Regions from separate parts of the Streptomyces sp. NPDC059002 genome, predicted to be linked through region 3. Evidence: riboswitches for the same ligand, from Rfam matches in the RefSeq annotation. Region 3 holds a riboswitch; each other region holds the start of a gene.
The links. A riboswitch is a leader RNA that binds a small molecule or an ion and turns the genes downstream of it on or off. The one in region 3 is predicted to bind cobalamin.
Positions count from the first base shown of each region.

Region 1: linked by a shared signal. The riboswitch ahead of ACFWZ2_RS27345 (CbtB-domain containing protein) and the one ahead of ACFWZ2_RS04695 (ribonucleoside-diphosphate reductase subunit alpha) in region 3 are both predicted to bind cobalamin.
Region 2: linked by a shared signal. The riboswitch ahead of cobN (cobaltochelatase subunit CobN) and the one ahead of ACFWZ2_RS04695 (ribonucleoside-diphosphate reductase subunit alpha) in region 3 are both predicted to bind cobalamin.
Region 4: linked by a shared signal. The riboswitch ahead of ACFWZ2_RS26330 (ABC transporter substrate-binding protein) and the one ahead of ACFWZ2_RS04695 (ribonucleoside-diphosphate reductase subunit alpha) in region 3 are both predicted to bind cobalamin.

Region 1 covers NZ_JBHYJI010000034.1:89,157-94,067, reverse strand. The annotation lists gene ACFWZ2_RS27365 (short-chain fatty acyl-CoA regulator family protein) at 1-855, shown strand, start outside; gene ACFWZ2_RS27360 (histidine phosphatase family protein) at 909-1,490, shown strand; gene ACFWZ2_RS27355 (hypothetical protein) at 1,507-1,806, opposite strand; gene ACFWZ2_RS27350 (CbtA family protein) at 1,922-2,680, opposite strand; gene ACFWZ2_RS27345 (CbtB-domain containing protein) at 2,702-2,923, opposite strand; cobalamin riboswitch at 2,958-3,109, opposite strand; gene ACFWZ2_RS27340 (alpha/beta fold hydrolase) at 3,208-3,933, opposite strand; partial or broken gene ACFWZ2_RS27335 (alpha/beta hydrolase family esterase) at 4,124-4,911, opposite strand, start outside.
Region 2 covers NZ_JBHYJI010000016.1:109,333-114,243, reverse strand. The annotation lists gene ACFWZ2_RS17310 (precorrin-8X methylmutase) at 1-353, opposite strand, end outside; gene ACFWZ2_RS17305 (cobalamin biosynthesis protein CobG) at 350-1,630, opposite strand; cobalamin riboswitch at 1,737-1,871, shown strand; gene cobN (cobaltochelatase subunit CobN) at 1,907-4,911, shown strand, end outside.
Region 3 covers NZ_JBHYJI010000003.1:215,352-220,262, reverse strand. The annotation lists gene mctP (monocarboxylate uptake permease MctP) at 1-1,454, shown strand, start outside; gene ACFWZ2_RS04700 (GNAT family N-acetyltransferase) at 1,576-2,070, shown strand; cobalamin riboswitch at 2,132-2,269, shown strand; gene ACFWZ2_RS04695 (ribonucleoside-diphosphate reductase subunit alpha) at 2,401-4,791, shown strand; gene ACFWZ2_RS04690 (ribonucleotide-diphosphate reductase subunit beta) at 4,791-4,911, shown strand, end outside.
Region 4 covers NZ_JBHYJI010000032.1:66,501-71,411, reverse strand. The annotation lists gene ACFWZ2_RS26345 (haloacid dehalogenase-like hydrolase) at 1-151, opposite strand, end outside; gene ACFWZ2_RS26340 (helix-turn-helix domain-containing protein) at 329-1,198, shown strand; gene ACFWZ2_RS26335 (VOC family protein) at 1,195-1,644, shown strand; cobalamin riboswitch at 1,652-1,838, shown strand; gene ACFWZ2_RS26330 (ABC transporter substrate-binding protein) at 1,905-2,939, shown strand; gene ACFWZ2_RS26325 (FecCD family ABC transporter permease) at 2,936-3,970, shown strand; gene ACFWZ2_RS26320 (ABC transporter ATP-binding protein) at 3,967-4,767, shown strand; gene ACFWZ2_RS26315 (metallophosphoesterase) at 4,844-4,911, shown strand, end outside.

The sequences.
Region 1 (4,911 bases), on a different contig from region 3:
ATCCGCGTCGTGCAGGCCGCGCCCGGCGGCTCCGGCGACGCCCGGCGCTTCGACCCCGACGCGGGACTGCTGTTCCTCTCCCCCTGGCTCAGCGAAGGACAGCGCGCCTTCCAGCTCGCCACCCAGCTCTGCCTGCTCGAACACGGCACGCTGCTCGACCGACTCGCCACCGCAGCGCCCGAGTTGACGTCACCGGCATCGGCGGCGCTGGCCCGCATCGGGCTCGCGAACTACTTCGCCGGTGCCCTCCTCATGCCGTACACGTCCTTCCACTCGACGGCCGAACAGGTCGGCTACGACATCGAGTTGCTGTCCGCGCGCTTCGGCGTCGGCTTCGAGACCGTCTGCCACCGCCTGAGCACCCTGCAGCGCACCGGGCAGCGGGGCGTGCCGTTCTCGTTCCTGCGTGTGGACCGTGCGGGCAACATCTCCAAACGGCAGTCGGCGACCGACTTCCACTTCTCCCGGCTCGGCGGCACCTGTCCCCTGTGGACGGTCTACGAGGCGTTCTCCGCGCCGGGCCGGATCCTGACCCAGGTCGCCGAAATGCCGGACGGGAAACGCTCGTTCTGGGTGGCGCGGACCATCACCCGCGGCGGCTTCGGTCACCACGCCCCGCGCGCGGAGTTCGCCGTGGCGCTCGGCTGCGAGCTGCGTCATGCGCACCGTCTGGTCTACGCGGAGGGCGTCGCCCTCGACGAGCCACGGGCGGCGACCCCCATCGGCCTGGGCTGCCGCATCTGCGAGCGGCGGGACTGCGCCCAGCGGGCCAGGCCACCGGCCGGTGGGCGGCTCGCCATCGATCCCGACCGGCGGACCTACGTCCCCTATCCCGTCGATGCCCGCACCCGCTGAACCCGCCGCCCGCATGACCGCGCCCGCCCCCACGTACCCGAAGGATTCCCCTGGTGACCAGCCGCGTCCTGTTCGTCTCGCCCGCCATGAACGCGTCGCTGCGCGAGGCCCGTTTCGACGACGGCGCCCCGCTCGACGACCGGGGCCTGACCGCGGCGCGCGCCGCGGCCGGATCCCTGTCCGCGCCCGCCGCCTCCGCCATCGTCGTCTCGGACAGCCCTCGGTGCCGGGGAACAGCGGAGGCGCTCGGGCTCGGCCCGGTGACCGCGCCCAGGGAGCTGACCGGCATGGACATGGGGCGCTGGCGGGGCAGGACCCTGCACGAGGTGAGCGCCGGGGAGCCGGAGGCGGTGGCCCGATGGCTGACCGATCCGGACTGCGCGCCGCCCGGCGGGGAGTCCGTGGCGGCCTTCTGCGCGCGCGTCGCGCGCTGGCTCGACACCGCGCCGACCGGCGACGGACGGATCGTCGCCGTCGTCGAGCCGGAAGTGGTGCGCGCCGCGGCGGTCCATGCGACGGGCGCTCCACCGGCCGCGCTCTGGCGGATCGATGTGGCACCGCTGACGGTCACGGAGTTCAGCGGCAGGTCCGGACGGTGGAACGTGCGGCTCGGTCACGCCCTGGACACGCCCTGAACCCACGGGAGTTGACTCAGTGGGCCGGAGCGTCCCGGTAGCGGCTCAGTGCCGCGGCGACGGCGCAGCGCACACACGTGGCGTCCGCCGACGGCTCGGCGCCGCAGGTGTCCCCCGCGCAGTCGCCGATGAGCAACTCCAGCTCCCGCACCAGGCGTTCGGTCCGCTTCGCCTGCTGGGCGAGGACGCGGACGCGGGCGCTCTGGCCGCCTATCTGCCGTCGGCTCGCGACCAGTTGCTCGTACTCACCGGGGGTCAGGGCCACCGCGTCGCGGCCGCCGAGAGTGATGTGTCGCGGCTGCAGTTGTCTGGCCACTCGGCTCCTCGATTCGTCGCCTGATCGTGGTGGTTCCTGTGCAACGCGAGAGGGCCCCCGGATGGTTCCGGGGACCCTCGCGTACGACGGATCGAGCCAGGTGCGACGGACCGGGTCAGCGCCCGGCCGACACCACCTCACCAGGCGCCGCGACCGGCCGTGGCCGCAGCAGTCGTTCCGCCAACTCGCCGAAGAGCAGGCCGAATCCGGCCCACAGCGTGATCTGCGTGGCGAGCGCGGAGAGCCTGAAGCGCCACAGCAGCGCCGCGGGGAAGTGCTCCGGCACCTCGTTGACCACGGGCAGGATGGCGAACGCGATCCCGATGACCACGGCGAATCCGGCGAGGGAGACGACCGTGGCGTACCAGGTGCCGATCCTGGGGGCGAGCCGCTTGCCCAGGATGGTGGCGCCGACCGCGAGGAGCACGCTCAGCACCATCATCAGCACATACAGGGTGGTCCGCTTGCCGATGGTGTCGGGGTTGCCGACGGCGGGCGGATTGGCCGGGTACTTGAGGAACGGGACGACGTACACCGCGAGCAGCGCGCAGCCGGAGAGCAGCAGCGCGGTGGCGCGCGGGCCGAAGTTCCCGACGCGGCCCAGGGCGTAGCAGTAGGCGAGTGCGGCGATGCCGCCGAAGGCGACCCCGTAGACGAGGACGCCGGTGGCGAGACCGGCCGTGGACTGCAGGCTCCGGGAGACGAGTTCGGCCTCGCCCTCGTGGGAGTGACCCGCGTGGGCCTCCTCGAAGCCGATGGCGCTGTCGACGTTCGGCTCGCCGAGGAAGTAGGCGACGACCAGGGCGAGCACGCCGGCGGCCAGGCCGGCGAGCATGCCCCGAACGAGCAGATTTCTTACGGTTGTCGAGTTCATGTGCGCGCGGCGTTCCTCTGGTCAGTGGCAGGGGAAGCCGAGCAGGTGGCGGGCGTCGTGCACCCACTCATGGACCTCCGCGCCGCTGAACACGGAGGTGGCGCCCTGTTCGGCGCCGACGAAGTACAGCAGGACGAGCATCAGCACACCGAAGAAGACCGCCCAGGGGGCGATCGCCTTCAACGGCAGCTTTGCGGGTACGACAGGGGTGGTGGCGGTCGGCTGGGCGACGTGCTGCGCCATGGCAGGGCCTCCTCGGGAGTTCGCGTCCCATCTCGGTGGTGCACAGGACGACGGCAACGGGTCTGACTCACAAGCGCTCCGGGGACCGCTTGCACACAGTGGCGCGACCGTGCCGGGCTCTCACCGGCTTCCGTTTCGTACCGTCGTCGATAACCAACTGAACGTACCGCCTGTCGCGTGCATGGCCAAGATGGCATCCCTCACTCCCGTTCACGCCCGCGCACGCCCCCCCTCCGGCTCGTCGGCCGCCTGACATGCGCGCCGGTTGCGTCGTCGGACTCTTGTCAGGCGAGCTTGAGCAGCAGCCCGGCGAGGTCCGCCGGTGCGGTGATCATGCAGTCGTGTCCGGCCCGCAGCTCCCACACCTGGGACGGGGTTCCGTTGGGCTGCACCGCGGGGACCGGCCGTCGGACGATGCCTTCCGGCACACCGACCACGCAGTGGATGTGCGTCCGCGGGATCGCGTCGACGGCCGGGGCGTCCAGTCGGACCGGTTGCCGCAGGCAGCGCACCGACTGGTCGGAAAGCATCGAGCGCAGCCAGGCGACGTCCGCCGGGTCGGTGACGCCGAACAGGCCCGCGGGCGGCGGCATTTCGGGGAGCGGCGGAACCCGCCAGCCGCTCTCGGAGCGCACGGCGCGGTCGATCAGGGCCCGGGTCGCGGGCTGGACGTCGGCCGCGCTTTCGCCGTGCTCGGGGACCATGGCGTCGAGGTACACCAACTCGCCGATGCGAGCGGGGACTTGGTTGGCGACGGAGGAGATGACGAGTCCCGCGTAGCTGTGTCCCACGAGGATCACCTCGGTGAGGTCTGCCTCGACGATCAGCCCGACGATGTCGTCGACGTGCGTGTCGAGCCCCACATCGGGGCCGAGCAGATGGGCCTTGTCGCCGTGGCCGGTCAGCGACGGCGCGAACACCCGGTGTCCGGCGGACGCCAGGAGCGGGATCACCCGCTCCCAGCACTGTCCGCTGTGCCAGGCGCCGTGTACCAGCAGATAGGTCGACATGAGGGTGCTCCTTGCTGTGCCGGGGGTCGGCTCGGGGGTCGTCGGCCATGCTGCCGACCGGGCGCCGGGCCAGCCAGTACCTCCCCGGTCCTGGGGGTGACAGGGCCAGGCACGCCGCGGCGGCGCGAACTACCGTGGGGAAGAGGTCGCGATGCTCGCCGGGGTCAGCGCCGAGTGAGGAGTGCCGCTAGCCGCCGAGTCCGAAGAACTTCGTGATCCAGTGGCTGGAGCAGATCGAGTCCAGGAAGTACGGGGCGCCGGTGCTGCCGCACTGTTCGGGGCCGGTCCCGGGGTCGACGGGAGTGCCGTGGTTGATGCCGGGAACCTTGTTGACCTCGACGGCCACCGTGCCGTCGGAGGCCACGTATTCGTCGTGCTGGGTCGCGTTGGGGCCGATGGTGGAGCTGCGGGTCGGAGTCTGGGAGAGCCCGTGCAACTCCGTCCACTGATCGCGCAGTTCGGTCGCGTTGCGCGGTACGACCGTCGTGTCCTTGTCGCCGTACCAGATCGCGGTGCGCGGCCACGGCCCCCCGTACGACGGGTATGCGTCACGCACCCGCTGGGCCCACTCGCCCGGGCTCAGATCCACTCCCGGGCTCATGCACTGGAAGGGGGTGCTGCCCTTCGTGCAGTTGTAGGGCAGGCCCGCGACGATCGCCCCCGCGGAGAAGACGTCGGGGTAGGCGGCCAGCATGACCGAGGTCATGGCACCGCCCGCGGACAGGCCGGTGACGAAGACCCGCTCGGCGTCGCCGCCGTAGGACGAGACGGCGTGGTCGGCCATCTGCCGGATCGAGAGGGCCTCACCCTGGTCGCGCCGGTTGTCGGTCGACTGGAACCAGTTGAAGCACTTGTTGAGGTTGTTCGACAGGGTGGTCTCGGCGAGGACCAGGATGAACTTGTCACGGTCGGCCATGTCCGGCAGGCCCGAGTGGTCGGCGTACGTCTGGGCGTTCTGTGTGCACCCGTGCAGCGCGA
Region 2 (4,911 bases), on a different contig from region 3:
GTGGTGCCCATGCGCCGGGCGAGGTCCGGCACGGACGGGTCCGCGAGGGTGCAGATCACGTCGTTGTCCGCGGGCAGCCGCTTGCGCGTGACGCCGCTCGCGACCATGTTCGCGTCGCAGAGGACCGGCGCCCCGTCGCGCAGCGCCTTGCGGGCGTCGGCCACCACCTGAGGGCTGAAGGCGAGGTCGCGCACGAGGTCGACCATCCCGCAGGCGTGGATCATCCGCACCGCGACCTGGCTGACGTCGGCGGGCAGGCCCGCGAGGTCCGCCTCCGCGCGGATGGTGGCAAAGGACTCGCGGTAGATCGCCGCGCCGTCCTTCTCGTAGTCGAACACTGTGCTCTCGCTCATCTCGTGGCCGTTGGTTTCGTGGTGGTACGTGCCGTGGTGACCGTCTCGGTCAGGGTGCCGCCCGTCACGGGCACCCACTCCTCGCCGACGATGCGCACATTCACCTCGTACTGCCCGTCGCCGGTGGCGAGGACGTCGACCCAGTCGCCGTGCGGGTGCCCGCAGCGCCGTTCGCAGCCGGACCAGTGGACGGGGAGGCCGCCGAGGCCGGGCACGGCGTCGGCGCGTACGTCGGAGAGGGACTTGGCGCAGCCGGGGCGGCCGGTGCAGGCGCCGACGCCCAGCCAGGGCGAGTCGGGGGATGTGAGGTATCCGGCGCCGGTCAGCGCGGCGAGGCGCTCGCGGGCCGCCGTCTCGTCGGCGAAGCCGGGCAGGACGAAGCCGCGCCAGGGGGTGACGCGCAGTTCGTCGGCGGGCAGCGGGAGGAGGGAGCGCCACTGGGCGGCGGTGACGCGGCCGAGCGGGGCGTTGACGGCGAGGGCGCGGCCGATGACTCCGGGGGCCGGCGGGGCGCTGCGGGAGACGGCCCACGGCTCGGCGCGGACGGCCTCGATGCCTGCCTTCTCCAGCGCTCCTGCGAGGTCCACGGGCTGTTCGCGGGGCAGTTCCCACACCCGCCAGGCGCCGTTGCCCGCGGCGGTCGCGGCGGCGAGGAAGGCGCCCGCGGCGGTGAGTGCGGCGCGCGGCGCGTCCGCGGCGGGCACCCGGAAGGCGCGGCCCCCGAGGCGAACGACCGCGGTGCCGCCCGATTCTGCGATCAAGGTCACATCGCCGCCGAGCCCGACGACGTCTCCGCGCCCGTCGTCGACGGCGAACAGGAAGCGGCCCGAGAGGTCCGGCGTCCACTCCTCGGCGCACAGGAGTCCGTCCAGCTCACGGGCCCACAACTGCACGTCGGCGTGGCCGAGTCGGTCGGTTCCCGCCGCCGGTGACGCCACCACGTTCCGTACGCGTTCGTGCCGTTCGGAGGGGAGCAGACCGGCGTCCGCGAGCAGGGCGGAGAGTTCGCCTCCGCAGGTGTCGCCGAGGCCGCGCAGCTCGATGTTGCCGCGCGAGGTGATGCTGAGGTTCCCGTCCGCGAGACGCTCCGCCGCGGTGGCCAGGGCGTCGGCCTGACGGGACGTCAGGAGGCCGCCGGGCAGGCGGAGTCGGGCGAGGAGGCCGTCGTCGGCGCGGTGCAGGCGGAGGGCTCCGGGGCAGGCGTCGCCCCGGTCACGTATGGGAGATTCGCCCTGGTTTGGGGATGTTGCTCGGGTGGGCGGCATGGCGGCGAGCATACCCACGCGGATCCGGCCGGTCGCCTCCCGATACGGCCGTCCTGGCAGGTGGCCGCCCCGCCGACCGCGGGCAGGACTTACTATGCAGGCGGCGGACCGCCAGGTCCGTCGACGCCAGCGACGGCGTGGGTCCACCAGGACCCGAGGGAGGAAGCCCGGTGTGAATCCGGCGCGGTCCCGCCACTGTGAGCCCCACCCGTGTGGGGCGAGTCAGGAACTCCCGCCGTCCATACGACCACCCGGGGCGCGGACACCCCGAGGAAGGCCTGCGCCCGCATGCTTCTGCTGCTGTCGACCTCCGACACCGACCTGCTCAGCGCCCGTGCTGCCGGGGGTCCCGTCGACTTCCGGTTCGCCAACCCCTCCCGCCTCGACCTGGCCGAACTCCCCGCGCTGCTCGACGGCGCCGAGCTCGTCGTCGTACGCCTCCTCGGCGGCGTCCGCGCCTGGCAGGACGGCCTCGACCAGCTCACCGCGAGCGGCCTGCCCGTCGTGGTGCTCACCGGTGAACAGGCCCCCGACGCCCAGCTGATGGCCTCCTCCACCGTGCCGGTCGGCATCGCCGCCGAGGCGCACGCCTACCTCGCGCACGGCGGCCCCGCCAACCTGGAGCAGCTGGCCCGCTTCCTCTCCGACACCGTGCTGCTCACCGGCCACGGCTTCGAGCCGCCCGCTGCCGCCCCGTCCTGGGGCCCCCTCGAACGCGCCGCCCGCGCCGACGGCGCCGACGGCACTGACAGCCCGACCGTGGCGGTGCTCTACTACCGCGCCCACCACATGAGCGGCAACACCGCGTTCGTGGACGCCCTGTGCGGCGCGATCGAGGACGCGGGCGGGCGCCCGCTGCCGCTGTACGTGGCCTCGCTGCGCGCCCCCGAGCCCGAGCTGATCGACGAACTGCGGGCCGCCGACGCCATCGTGACCACGGTCCTCGCCGCCGGTGGCACCAAGCCCGCCGAGGCGTCGGCGGGCGGTGACGACGAGTCCTGGGACGCGGGCGCGCTGACCGCGCTCGACGTGCCGATCCTGCAGGCCCTGTGCCTGACCGGGTCGCGCACCGCCTGGGAGGAGAACGACGAGGGCGTCTCGCCGCTCGACGCCGCGAGCCAGATCGCCGTGCCGGAGTTCGACGGCCGCCTCATCACGGTCCCCTTCTCCTTCAAGGAGATCGACGAGGACGGGCTTCCCGCGTACGTCGCCGACGCCGAGCGCGCGGCGCGGGTCGCCGGAATCGCCGTACGCCACGCGCGCCTCAAGCACATCCCGGCCGCCGACAAGCGCCTCGCGCTCGTGCTCTCCGCCTACCCGACCAAGCACTCCCGCATCGGCAACGCGGTGGGCCTCGACACCCCCGCGTCCGCGGTGGCGCTCCTTCGCAGGCTCATCGGCGAGGGCTACGACTTCGGTCCTTCGGAGGAGATCCCCGGCCTGGTCTCCGGCGACGGCGACGAGCTGATCCGCGCTCTGATCGACGCGGGCGGCCACGACCAGGAGTGGCTCACCGAGGAGCAGCTCGCCGCCAACCCGGTGCGCATCCCGGCCGCCGACTACAAGCGCTGGTACGCGACGCTCCCCGAGGAGCTGCGCTCGGGCGTGGAGGAGCACTGGGGCCCGCCGCCCGGCGAGATGTTCCTGGACCGCTCCCGGGTCGGCCAGGGCGGCGACCCCGAGGGCGACATCGTGCTCGCCGCGCTGCGCCGCGGGAACCTGCTGATCCTCATCCAGCCGCCGCGCGGCTTCGGCGAGAACCCGATCGCGATCTACCACGACCCCGATCTGCCGCCCTCGCACCACTACTTGGCCGCCTACCGCTGGATCGCGGCCTCCGCGGCGGACGGCGGCTTCGGCGCCGACGCGATGATCCACCTCGGCAAGCACGGCAACCTGGAGTGGCTGCCGGGCAAGAACGCGGGCCTCTCCGCGGCCTGCGGCCCCGACGCCGCACTCGGTGACCTTCCCCTCATCTACCCCTTCCTGGTCAACGACCCGGGCGAGGGCACGCAGGCCAAGCGCCGCGTGCACGCCACGCTCATCGACCACCTGGTGCCGCCGATGGCGCGCGCCGACTCCTACGGCGACATCGCGCGCCTGGAGCAACTCCTCGACGAGTACGCCCAGATCAGCTCCATGGACCCGGCGAAGCTGCCCGCGATCCGCGCACAGATCTGGACGCTCATCCAGGCCGCCAAGCTCGACCACGACCTGGGTCTTGAGGACCGTCCCGACGACGACGGCTTCGACGACTTCCTGCTGCACGTCGACGGCTGGCTCTGCGAGATCAAGGACATGCAGATCCGCGACGGCCTGCACGTCCTCGGCACCGCCCCGGCCGGCGCCGACCGCGTGAACCTCGTCCTCGCGATCCTGCGCGCCCGCCAGATCTGGGGCGGCACGTCCGCCCTGCCCGGCCTGCGCGAGGCCCTCGGCCTCGACGAGTCGGCGGCGACGCGCGTCAGCGCGGACGAGGCCGAGGAGAAGGCCCGCGCCCTGGTCCAGGCGATGGACGACGCGGACTGGGATCCGACCGCCGCAGTCCAGGTCGCCGCTGCTGTGGGCAATCGTCCCGCAGGGCGGGACGGGTGGGCACAGCCCACGGTGCAGGGTGCCCCTGACCAGGGCGCCGACCCCGTCGCAGCGATCCTCCACTTCGCGGCGACCGAGGTGGTGCCCCGCCTCAACGCCACCACCGCCGAACTGGACAACGCCGTACGTGCGTTGGACGGCCGCTTCGTCCCCGCCGGGCCCAGCGGCTCCCCCCTGCGCGGCCTCGTCAACGTCCTGCCGACCGGCCGCAACTTCTACTCGGTCGACCCCAAGGCCGTCCCCTCGCGCCTCGCGTGGGAGACCGGCGAGGCCCTCGCCGACTCGCTCGTCGAGCGGTACAGGAGCGACAACGGCGAGTACCCCACCTCCGTGGGCCTGTCCCTGTGGGGCACGAGCGCCATGCGCACCGCGGGCGACGACGTCGCGGAGGCCATGGCCCTGCTCGGCGTCCGCCCCGTCTGGGACGACGCGTCGCGCCGCGTGACCGGCCTGGAGGCCATCCCGTACGAGGAGTTGGGCCGCCCCCGCATCGATGTGACGCTGCGCATCTCGGGCTTCTTCCGCGACGCGTTCCCGCACACGATCGGGCTGCTCGACGACGCGGTGCGGCTCGCCGCCTCGCTGGAGGAGCCCGCCGAGCAGAACTACGTGCGCGCCCACACCCAGGCCGACCTGGCCGAGCACGGGGACGAGCGCCGCGCCACCACCCGTATCTTCGGCTCGCGCCCGGGCACGTA
Region 3 (4,911 bases):
GCGGCGACCTGTACACGGCGTACACCTTCGTGGCCGTCCCCGCGGCGATCTACGCGGCGGGCGCGGCGGGCTTCTTCGCCGTTCCGTACACGATCCTCGTCTACCCGCTGATCTTCACCTTCCTGCCGCGCCTGTGGTCGGTCTCGCACAAGCACGGGTACGTGACCACGTCGGACTTCGTCCGCGGCCGGTTCGGCTCCAAGGGGCTCTCGCTGGCCGTCGCGGTCACCGGCATCCTCGCCACGATGCCGTACATCGCGCTCCAACTCGTCGGCATCCAGGCCGTTCTCGACGTGATGGGCGTCGGCGGCGGTCCGGACACGAACTGGTTCATCAAGGACCTGCCGCTGCTGATCGCGTTCGCGGTGCTCGCCGCGTACACGTACTCCTCGGGCCTGCGCGCCCCCGCCCTGATCGCATTCGTGAAGGACGGCCTGATCTACCTCGTCATCGTCGTCGCCATCATCTACATCCCGATCAAGCTGGGCGGCTTCGACGACATCTTCGCCAAGGCCGGTGACGCCTTCGCGCAGACCAACCCGGCGACCGGCAAACCGCGGGGCGCGCTCGCGCCGCCCGAGGCGGGACAGTGGACGTACGCGACGCTGGCGCTCGGCTCGGCTCTCGCGCTGTTCATGTATCCGCACTCGATCACCGCGACGCTCTCGTCCAAGAGCCGCAACGTGATCCGCCGCAACACCACGATCCTGCCGCTGTATTCGCTGATGCTCGGCCTGCTCGCGCTGCTCGGCTTCATGGCGATCGCGGCCGGGATCAAGGTCGACAACGGCCAGTTGGCGATCCCGCAGCTCTTCGAGGAGATGTTCCCCGACTGGTTCACCGGCGTCGCCTTCGCCGCGATCGGCATCGGCGCGCTCGTGCCCGCCGCCATCATGTCCATCGCGGCCGCGAATCTCTTCACCCGGAACATCTACAAGGACTTCCTCAAGCCCGACGCGACGCCCGAGCAGGAGACCAAGGTCTCCAAGCTGGTCTCGCTCCTGGTGAAGGTGGGCGCGCTGGTCTTCGTCCTCGGCATGGACAAGACCGTCGCGATCAACTTCCAGCTGCTCGGCGGCATCTGGATCCTGCAGACGATGCCCGCGCTCGTCGGCGGCCTGTTCACCCGCTGGTTCCACCGCTGGGCGCTGCTCGCGGGCTGGGCGGTCGGCATGGTCTACGGCACGCTCGCGGCGTACGGTGTCGCGTCGCCGACGCAGAAGCACTTCGGCGGCTCGTCCGACACCATCCCCGGCATCGGCGAGATCGGCTACATCGGCCTCACCGCGTTCGTCCTGAACGTGGTCGTGACCGTCGTCCTCACCTTCGTCCTGAAGGCGCTGAACGCCCCCGACGGCATCGACGAGACGTCCCCGGAGGACTACACGGCGGACGCGGGCGACCCCGGCGTCGTCCAGGAACTGCCGAAGGCGACGGCGGGCGCGGGACATTGAGCCGCTGATCCGCCCGCTCCACACCTGACGATGGGCCGCCGGAAAACCGGCGGCCCATTGCCGTATCCGCGTTCCGGAAAACCGGCGGCCCACCGCGTACCCCTGTTGCACACTTCGCCGCATGGACATCATCATCAGACGCGCGCACCCCACCGAGTACGAGACACTGGGCGACCTCACTGCGCAGGCTTATCTCGACGACGGACATCTGACCTTCGGGAGCTCGGACACCTACCTCACGGTGCTGCGCGACGTGGCCGCGCGCGACGCCCGCGCCGAGGTCCTGGTCGCCGTGGCCGACGAGGAGTTGCTCGGCTGCGTGACCTTCGTCCCGTCCGGCGGGCCGATGGCCGACATCGCGCGGGACGGCCAGGCGGAGATCCGGATGCTGGCCGTCTCCTCCGCTGCGCGCGGCAGGGGCGCGGGTGAGACGCTGGTGCGGGAGTGCCTCCAGCGGTCCAGGGACGCGGGCCGCTCCGGGCTCGTCCTGTCCACGCAGCCCTCGATGCGCGCCGCCCACCGGCTCTACGAACGCCTCGGCTTCGTACGGACCCCCGAGCGGGACTGGAAGCCGATCGCGGACCTGACGCTGCTCACCTACGAGTTGACGTTCTAGGGCATCCGACGCACGGCACCCCTTCGGCGCCGACACAAGATGTGGGCCTGCTTCAGAAACGCGGCACAAGATGTATGCTCGTGCTCGCTGTCGCCGCAGGGGAATCCGGTGCAAGTCCGGAACTGTCCCGCAACGGTGTATGTGTACGTCTTTGTCGTACCCGCGAGTCCGAGGACCTGCCGGCAGCGCACCCGAGCCGTCCGGCCCGGGTGCCGACCGTCCGGGCCTCGTGGAGTGGGCCGGTGGACGCGGTGCGCCGCCCTGCCCGGGTGCGCCCGTGCGTCGCCCTTCCCTCCCCCAGGCCCAGAGCCGAGCGAGGGAGAGCTCCACGTGACCATCGCGCCTGCCGAACCTGCGTCAGCGACGACCACGCCGACCGCCGAGGGTACCGACGGGCCAGGGACCGCGCTGCTGCGCACCCTGACCGACCTCACCGCCGACCTCCCCGACGCCGACCCGGGCCGGGTCGCCGGCGCCGCGCTGCGCGGCCGGTCCGCCAAGGCCGACGAGGCCGAGCTGCGGGAGCTTGCGACGGAGGCGGCCGCGGGGCTCATCTCCGAGGACCCCGCGTACTCCAAGCTCGCCGCCAGGCTCCTGTCGATCGGCATCCGCGAGGAAGCCGCCACGCAGGGCGTGCGCTCCTTCACCGACTCCATCGCGGTCGGCCACCGCGAGGGCCTGATCGCCGACCGCACGGCGGACTTCGTCACCGAGCACGCGGCCCGCCTGAACACGCTGGTGGACACCGCGCTCGCGGACGGCGCCGACTTCCGCTTCGGCTACTTCGGCCTGCGCACCCTGCACAGCCGCTACCTCCTGCGCCACCCGATCACCCGGCAGGTCATCGAGACCCCGCAGCACTTCATGCTGCGTGTCGCGGCCGGTCTCGCGGAGGACGGGAGCGCCCGCGCGCTCGACGAAGTCGCCGCCCTGTACGGCCTGATGAGCCGCCTGGACTACCTCCCGTCCTCGCCGACGCTCTTCAACTCCGGCACCCGCCACCCGCAGATGTCCTCCTGCTACCTCCTCGACTCCCCGCTGGACGAGCTCGACTCGATCTACGACCGCTACCACCAGGTCGCGCGGCTCTCCAAGCACGCGGGCGGCATCGGCCTCTCGTACTCCCGCATCCGCTCCCGCGGTTCGCTGATCCGCGGCACGAACGGGCACTCCAACGGCATCGTGCCGTTCCTGAAGACCCTGGACGCCTCGGTCGCCGCCGTGAACCAGGGCGGGCGCCGCAAGGGCGCGGCCGCGGTCTACCTGGAGACCTGGCACTCCGACATCGAGGAGTTCCTGGAGCTGCGCGACAACACCGGTGAGGACGCGCGCCGCACGCACAACCTCAACCTCGCGCACTGGATCCCGGACGAGTTCATGCGCCGGGTCGCCGCCGACCAGGACTGGTCGCTGTTCTCACCGGCCGACGTGCCCGGGTTCGTGGACCTGTGGGGCGAGGAGTTCGACGCCGCCTACCGCAAGGCGGAGGCCGCCGGGCTCGCCAAGAAGACCATGCCGGCCCGCGATCTGTACGGCCGCATGATGCGCACCCTCGCGCAGACCGGCAACGGCTGGATGACCTTCAAGGACGCCGCCAACCGCACCGCCAACCAGACGGCGGAGCCCGGCCACACCGTCCACTCCTCCAACCTCTGCACGGAGATCCTGGAGGTGACGGACGACGGGGAGACGGCCGTCTGCAACCTCGGGTCGGTCAACCTCGGCGCGTTCGTCGACAACGGCGACATCGACTGGGAGCGGCTCGACGAGACCGTCCGCACCGCCGTCACCTTCCTCGACCGCGTCGTCGACATCAACTTCTACCCGACCGAGCAGGCCGGACGCTCCAACGCCAAGTGGCGCCCGGTGGGCCTCGGCGCGATGGGCCTCCAGGACGTCTTCTTCCAGCTGAAGCTGCCGTTCGACTCCCCCGAGGCCCGCGCGCTCTCCACCCGCATCGCCGAGCGCATCATGCTCGCTTCGTACGAGGCGTCCGCGGACCTCGCCGAGCGCAACGGCCCGCTGCCCGCCTGGGAGAAGACCCGCACCGCGCGCGGCGTCCTGCACCCGGACCACTACGGCGTCGAGCTGACCTGGCCGGAGCGCTGGGCGGCCCTCCGGGAGCGCATCGCCACCACCGGCATGCGCAACTCGCTCCTCCTCGCGATCGCGCCGACCGCCACCATCGCGTCCATCGCGGGCGTCTACGAGTGCATCGAGCCGCAGGTCTCCAACCTCTTCAAGCGCGAGACGCTCTCCGGCGAGTTCCTCCAGGTCAACTCCTACCTGGTGGAGGAGCTGAAGCGGCTCGGCGTGTGGGACGCGCAGACCCGTGAGGCGCTGCGCGAGTCCAACGGCTCGGTGCAGGGCTTCACCTGGGTGCCCGAGGAGGTCCGCGCGCTGTACCGCACCGCGTGGGAGATCCCGCAGCGCGGCCTGATCGACATGGCGGCCGACCGTACGCCGTTCCTCGACCAGGCGCAGTCCCTGAACCTGTTCCTGGAGACGCCGACCATCGGCAAGCTCTCCTCGATGTACGCGTACGCCTGGCAGCGGGGCCTGAAGACCACGTACTACCTGCGCTCGCGCCCGGCGACGCGCATCGCCCGCGCGGCCGGCGGCTCGAACGCCACCGCCGCCCCCGTCCCCCAGCAGGTGACCGATCCCGACGCCGTCGCCTGCTCCCTGGAAAACCCCGAGTCCTGCGAGGCCTGCCAGTAATGTCCAGCACCACCAACTCCGAGAAGAACCTGCTCGACCCGGGCTTCGAACTGACGCTTCGCCCCATGCGCTACCCGGACTTCTACGAGCGCTACCGGGACGCGATCAAGAACACCTGGA
Region 4 (4,911 bases), on a different contig from region 3:
AGTGCGAGAGCTCGCCCGCGGCGGTCTTCGCGGAGGAGCCCGCCGCGTTCGCCTCGGCGGTCGGCCAGAGCGCGCTGCCCGCGAGGACGGCGGCGGCGAGCGCCCCCGTGGCGCCGATGACGGCCAGCTTGTTCTTTGCCCGTACTGCCATGTCTCTACGTCCCTGCCGTTCCCTGAGAGCGATGTGCGGCCCCGTCCGGAGCGGCGCGCAATGCTATGGGGCCGCGCCGCCATTTCCCATGATCGAAGTCACCGTGAACGCGGGGCATGGGGCCGGTGAATACGGGTAGCCGAACCCGAGCCGCCCCGGCCGCGCATACTGGGACGCATGGGCTCCCAGGAGTTCGTCCGGGCCGTTCCCCGGCTCGACGGCATGGTCGTGTCCGCGGTCGGCTACCGCACCGCCGGGCAGCGGCCCACCCTGCACAAGGGCCTGCCGTCGCCGTATCTGACGCTGGTCTTCTCCCTCGACGGGGACATCGCGAGCGGCGTCACGCCCGGCCAGGCGACCGGTGCGGACGCGGTGCGCACCGACATCGTCGTGGGCGGCCTGCACCAGAGCCCGGCGTACCTCGTCAGTCCCGAGCACGAGGCCGGCATCCAGCTCGCCGTGCACCCCCTCGCCGCCCGCACCCTCCTCGGACTGCCCGCCGCCGCACTGACCGGGCAGCTCGTCACCGCGGGCACGGACGTCCTCGGCGCCCGCGCCGCCGAGGTCCGCGAGCGGCTGTGCGCCCTCGACCGCTGGGAGGACCGCTTCGCCCTCCTGTCCGCGTATCTGAGGCGGCGCGCGGCCGACGAGCGGGCCGCGGGTTCCGTACGTCCCGAGGTCGCCGAGGCCTGGGCCTGGCTGGGCCGGCACCGGGGCGCGGGCACCGTGGGCGGCCTGTCCCGGCACGTCGCGCTCAGCGAGCGACGGCTGACCGCGCTGTTCCGCGCCGAGACCGGACTGAGCCCCAAGCAGGCCGCGCGCCTGATGCGCTTCGAGCACGCCAAGGCCGCGGTGGTCCGCTCCGTCACGGCGGGCACGGGGCCCGACATCGCCCGGGTCGCGGCGGACTCCGGCTACTACGACCACTCCCATCTCGTCCGCGACTTCCGGCAGTACACGGGAGTGAGCCCCACCCGCTGGCTGGCCGAAGAGTGCCGGAATATCCAAGCCGGGGCGCATGGCGCGGGCGAAGACTGGGACACATGAACACCACACCGAAGACCCCGGCGGAACAGCGGCCCGGCACCCCCGCCCCGGCCATCTGGCCGGGCCTCCAGGCCCAGGACGCCCCCGCCCTGATCGACTTCCTCGTCGGCACCGTCGGCTTCCTGCGCACCGCCGTCCACGAGGACGGCGGCCGCGTCGCCCACGCCCAGCTCGACTGGCCCGAGGGCGGCGGCATCATGCTCGGCTCGTACGATCCGGCCGCGCCCGAAGGCACCTGCGGAACGCCGGGCACGTCCGGCGCCTATGTCGTCACCGACCAGGTCGACGCGCTCTATGCACGCCTCGTCGCGGCGGGCGTGCGGATCACCGCCGAGATCGAGGACAAGCCGTACGGCAGCCGTGAGTTCGCGATCCTCGACCCGGAGGGAAACCGCTGGTCCTTCGGCACCTACCGCGGCGAGCCGAGGCCGGAACCGGCCCCCTGACCACGCGTGATAACTTGCGCAAGCCAGTCAAACCCACACCTGGGCCAGGGAATCCGGTGAGAATCCGGAACTGACGCGCAGCGGTGAGGGGGACGGGCGGGGCCACGGCCACTGGGCGTCCGACGACGCCTGGGAAGGCGCCCCGCCCGGCCGATCCCCGAGTCCGAAGACCTGCTGGCGCCTCCGCCCGCACACCGGGCGGCCGGAGGGCGTGACGCAGGCCAGGCTCCGCGTATGAGCCGTGAGACTCAAGGGATCGCGTGTCCTCGAAAGACCGTATACGTAAGGCCGCCCTGCTCTGCGCCGCGGCGCTCGCGCTCACCGCGTGCGGCGACGGCTCCGCACAGCGGCCCGCGGGCAAGAGCGCCGACGGCTATCCGGTCACGGTCGCGTCCTGCGGCAAGAAGGCCGAGGTCAAGGCCCCACCGCGGCGTGCGGTCTCCCTCGACCAGGGCTCCACGGAGATCCTGCTCTCCCTCGGCCTCGCCGACCGCATGGCGGGCACCGGCACCTGGACCGACCCCGTTCTGAAGAACCTCGCGAAGGACAACGCGAAGGTGGAGCGGCTCTCCGATCGCTACCCGTCCCTGGAGAAGGTCCTCGCCGAGGAACCGGACTTCGTCAGCGCCTCCTTCCTCTACACGGTCGGCAAGGGCGGCGTCGCCGACCGCACGAAGTTCACCGAACTCGGCGTGCCCGTCTATGTCTCGCCCACCGACTGCGCGGGCAAGGACAACGACGGCGGCGGCGACGGCAAGCGCGTCAAGACCCTCACCATGGACACCGTCTACGGCGAAGTGCGCGACCTGGCCAAGGTGTTCGGCGTCGAGCAGCGCGGCGAGAAGCTGATCGCCGGCATGAAGGCCCGCGTCGCCAAGGCCACCAAGGACATCGACGCCTCCGACGCCACGCTCCTCTACTGGTTCGCCAACTCCGACGCCCCCTACATGGCGGGCTGTTGCGGCGCCCCCGGCATCATCACCCGCGAGCTCGGCGCGCAGAACGTCTTCGACGACACCCGCGAGGAATGGCCCCAGATCAACTGGGAGACCGTCGCCGACCGCGACCCCGACGTCCTCGTCATCGGCGACCTCACCCGCAAGTCGCAGTCCGCCGAGAGCGCCGCCGCGAAGATCAAGTTCCTGGAGACCAACCCGGTGACCAAGAACCTGACCGCCGTGCGGAAGAAGCGCTACGTACTCCTCAGCGGCCAGGCCATGAACCCCACGATCCGCACCGTCGACGGCATCGAGCAAGTGGCCGCGGGGCTGCGGAAGTTCGGGCTCGCCAGGTGAGCAGGGCGACCGCGGCCGCCACCGCGCGGCAGGGGCTGCTGTGCCTCGCGGGGACCGTCGCGCTCGTCCTCTCCGTGGCCGTCGCCGTCACCATCGGGCCCGCGGACATCTCCGTGCCCGACGTGTGGTCGGCGCTCGCCGCGCACCTCGGCTGGGGCGAGGCGCGGCTCACCCCGATCAGGGACGGCATCGTCTGGAACCTGCGGATGCCGCGCACCCTGCTCGCCGCGGTCTGCGGCGCGGGACTCGCGGTGTGCGGCGCGGTCATGCAGTCCCTGCTCCGCAACCCCCTCGCCGACCCCTTCGTGCTCGGGGTCTCCTCCGGGGCGTCCACGGGCGCGGTCGCGGTCGTCGTCCTCGGCGTGGGCGGGGGAGCGGTGTCCGTGTCGGCGGGCGCCTTCGTGGGCGCGCTCTGCTCGTTCGCCCTCGTGCTGCTCCTGAGCCACACGCTGGGCGGCAGCACGGACCGCGTGGTCCTGTCCGGCGTCGCCGCGATGCAGCTCTTCTCCGCCCTCACGTCCTTCGTCATCCTCACGGCGGGCGACGCGGAGACCACCCGCGGGGTGCTGTTCTGGCTGCTCGGCTCGCTCAGCGGGGTGGGCTGGACCGATGTGTGGCTGTGCGCCGCCGTCCTGGCCTGCGCCCTGCTCGTCTGCCTGTCCCACGCCCGCACCCTCGACGCCTTCGCGTTCGGCCAGGAGGCGGCGGCGACCCTCGGCGTCCGCGTCGCCCGCACCCGACTGATCCTGCTCTGCACCACGGCCCTGCTGACCGCCGCCCTGGTCAGCTCGGCGGGCGCCATCGGCTTCGTCGGCCTGGTCCTGCCGCACGCGGCCCGCGCCTTCGTCGGCTCGGGCCACGCCCGACTGCTGCCCGTCACGGCGCTCGCGGGCGCGGTCTTCCTCGTCTGGGTGGACACCCTGGCCCGCACCGTCCTCGACCCGCAGGAGGTCCCGGTGGGCGTGGTGACGTCCCTGATCGGCGTACCGGCGTTCGTCGCCGTGCTCTACCGGACGAGGCGGGCGACATGACGTACGCAGCCGGCGCACCGAACACCCACGGCCTGCGCGCCGACCGCGTCAGCCGCGAGGCGGGCGGCCGCCTCGTCGTCGACGGCGTCAGCCTCGCCCCGCCCGCGGGCGCCACCGTGGGCCTCCTCGGCCCGAACGGCTCCGGCAAGTCCACGCTCCTGCGCATCCTCGCGGGCGTCCTCGCCCCGGCCTCCGGAGTGGTCACCCTGGACGGCCGCCCGCTGGCCGACACCGGCCGCCGCACCGTCGCGCGCCGGATCGCCGTCGTCGGGCAGCATGCCTCCACCCAGGTCGAGCTGACGGTGGGGGACGTCGTGCGCCTGGGCCGCATCCCGCACCGCCGCGCCTGGTCGGCGCCCACGCCGGACGACGAGCGCGCGGTCCGGGAGGCCCTGGAGCGCACCGGCCTCGCCGCCCGCGCGACGCAGTCCTGGCACACCCTGTCCGGCGGCGAACGCCAGCGCGTCCAGATCGCCCGCGCCCTCGCCCAGGAACCCCGCGAGCTGCTCCTGGACGAACCCACCAACCACCTGGACATCCAGCACCAGTTGGAGCTGCTCTCGCTGGTGGCCGAGCTCCCCGTGACCAGCGTCGTCGCGCTGCACGACCTCAATCTGGCGGCGATGTTCTGCGACCGGCTCCTCGTCCTGAAGGAGGGCAGGGCGTACGCGGCGGGAACCCCCGCCGAGGTGATCACCGAGGAGCTGATCGCGGAGGTGTACGGGGTGCGGGCGGTGGTGACGCGGGCGGGCGACGGGTGCGGCGAGCGGCCTTCGGTGCGTTTCCTGCGGGGCTGAGCCACGGTCCGCGGACCAGTCCAAGCACCCGCGGTTGGCTCTTAACCCGGCCCCGCGGGCCCCGTAGGTTCGCGGCATGCCAGTGATAGCCCACGTGAGCGACATCCACATCGACACCGGCGCCGAGGACGGCGGCCGCAGTGC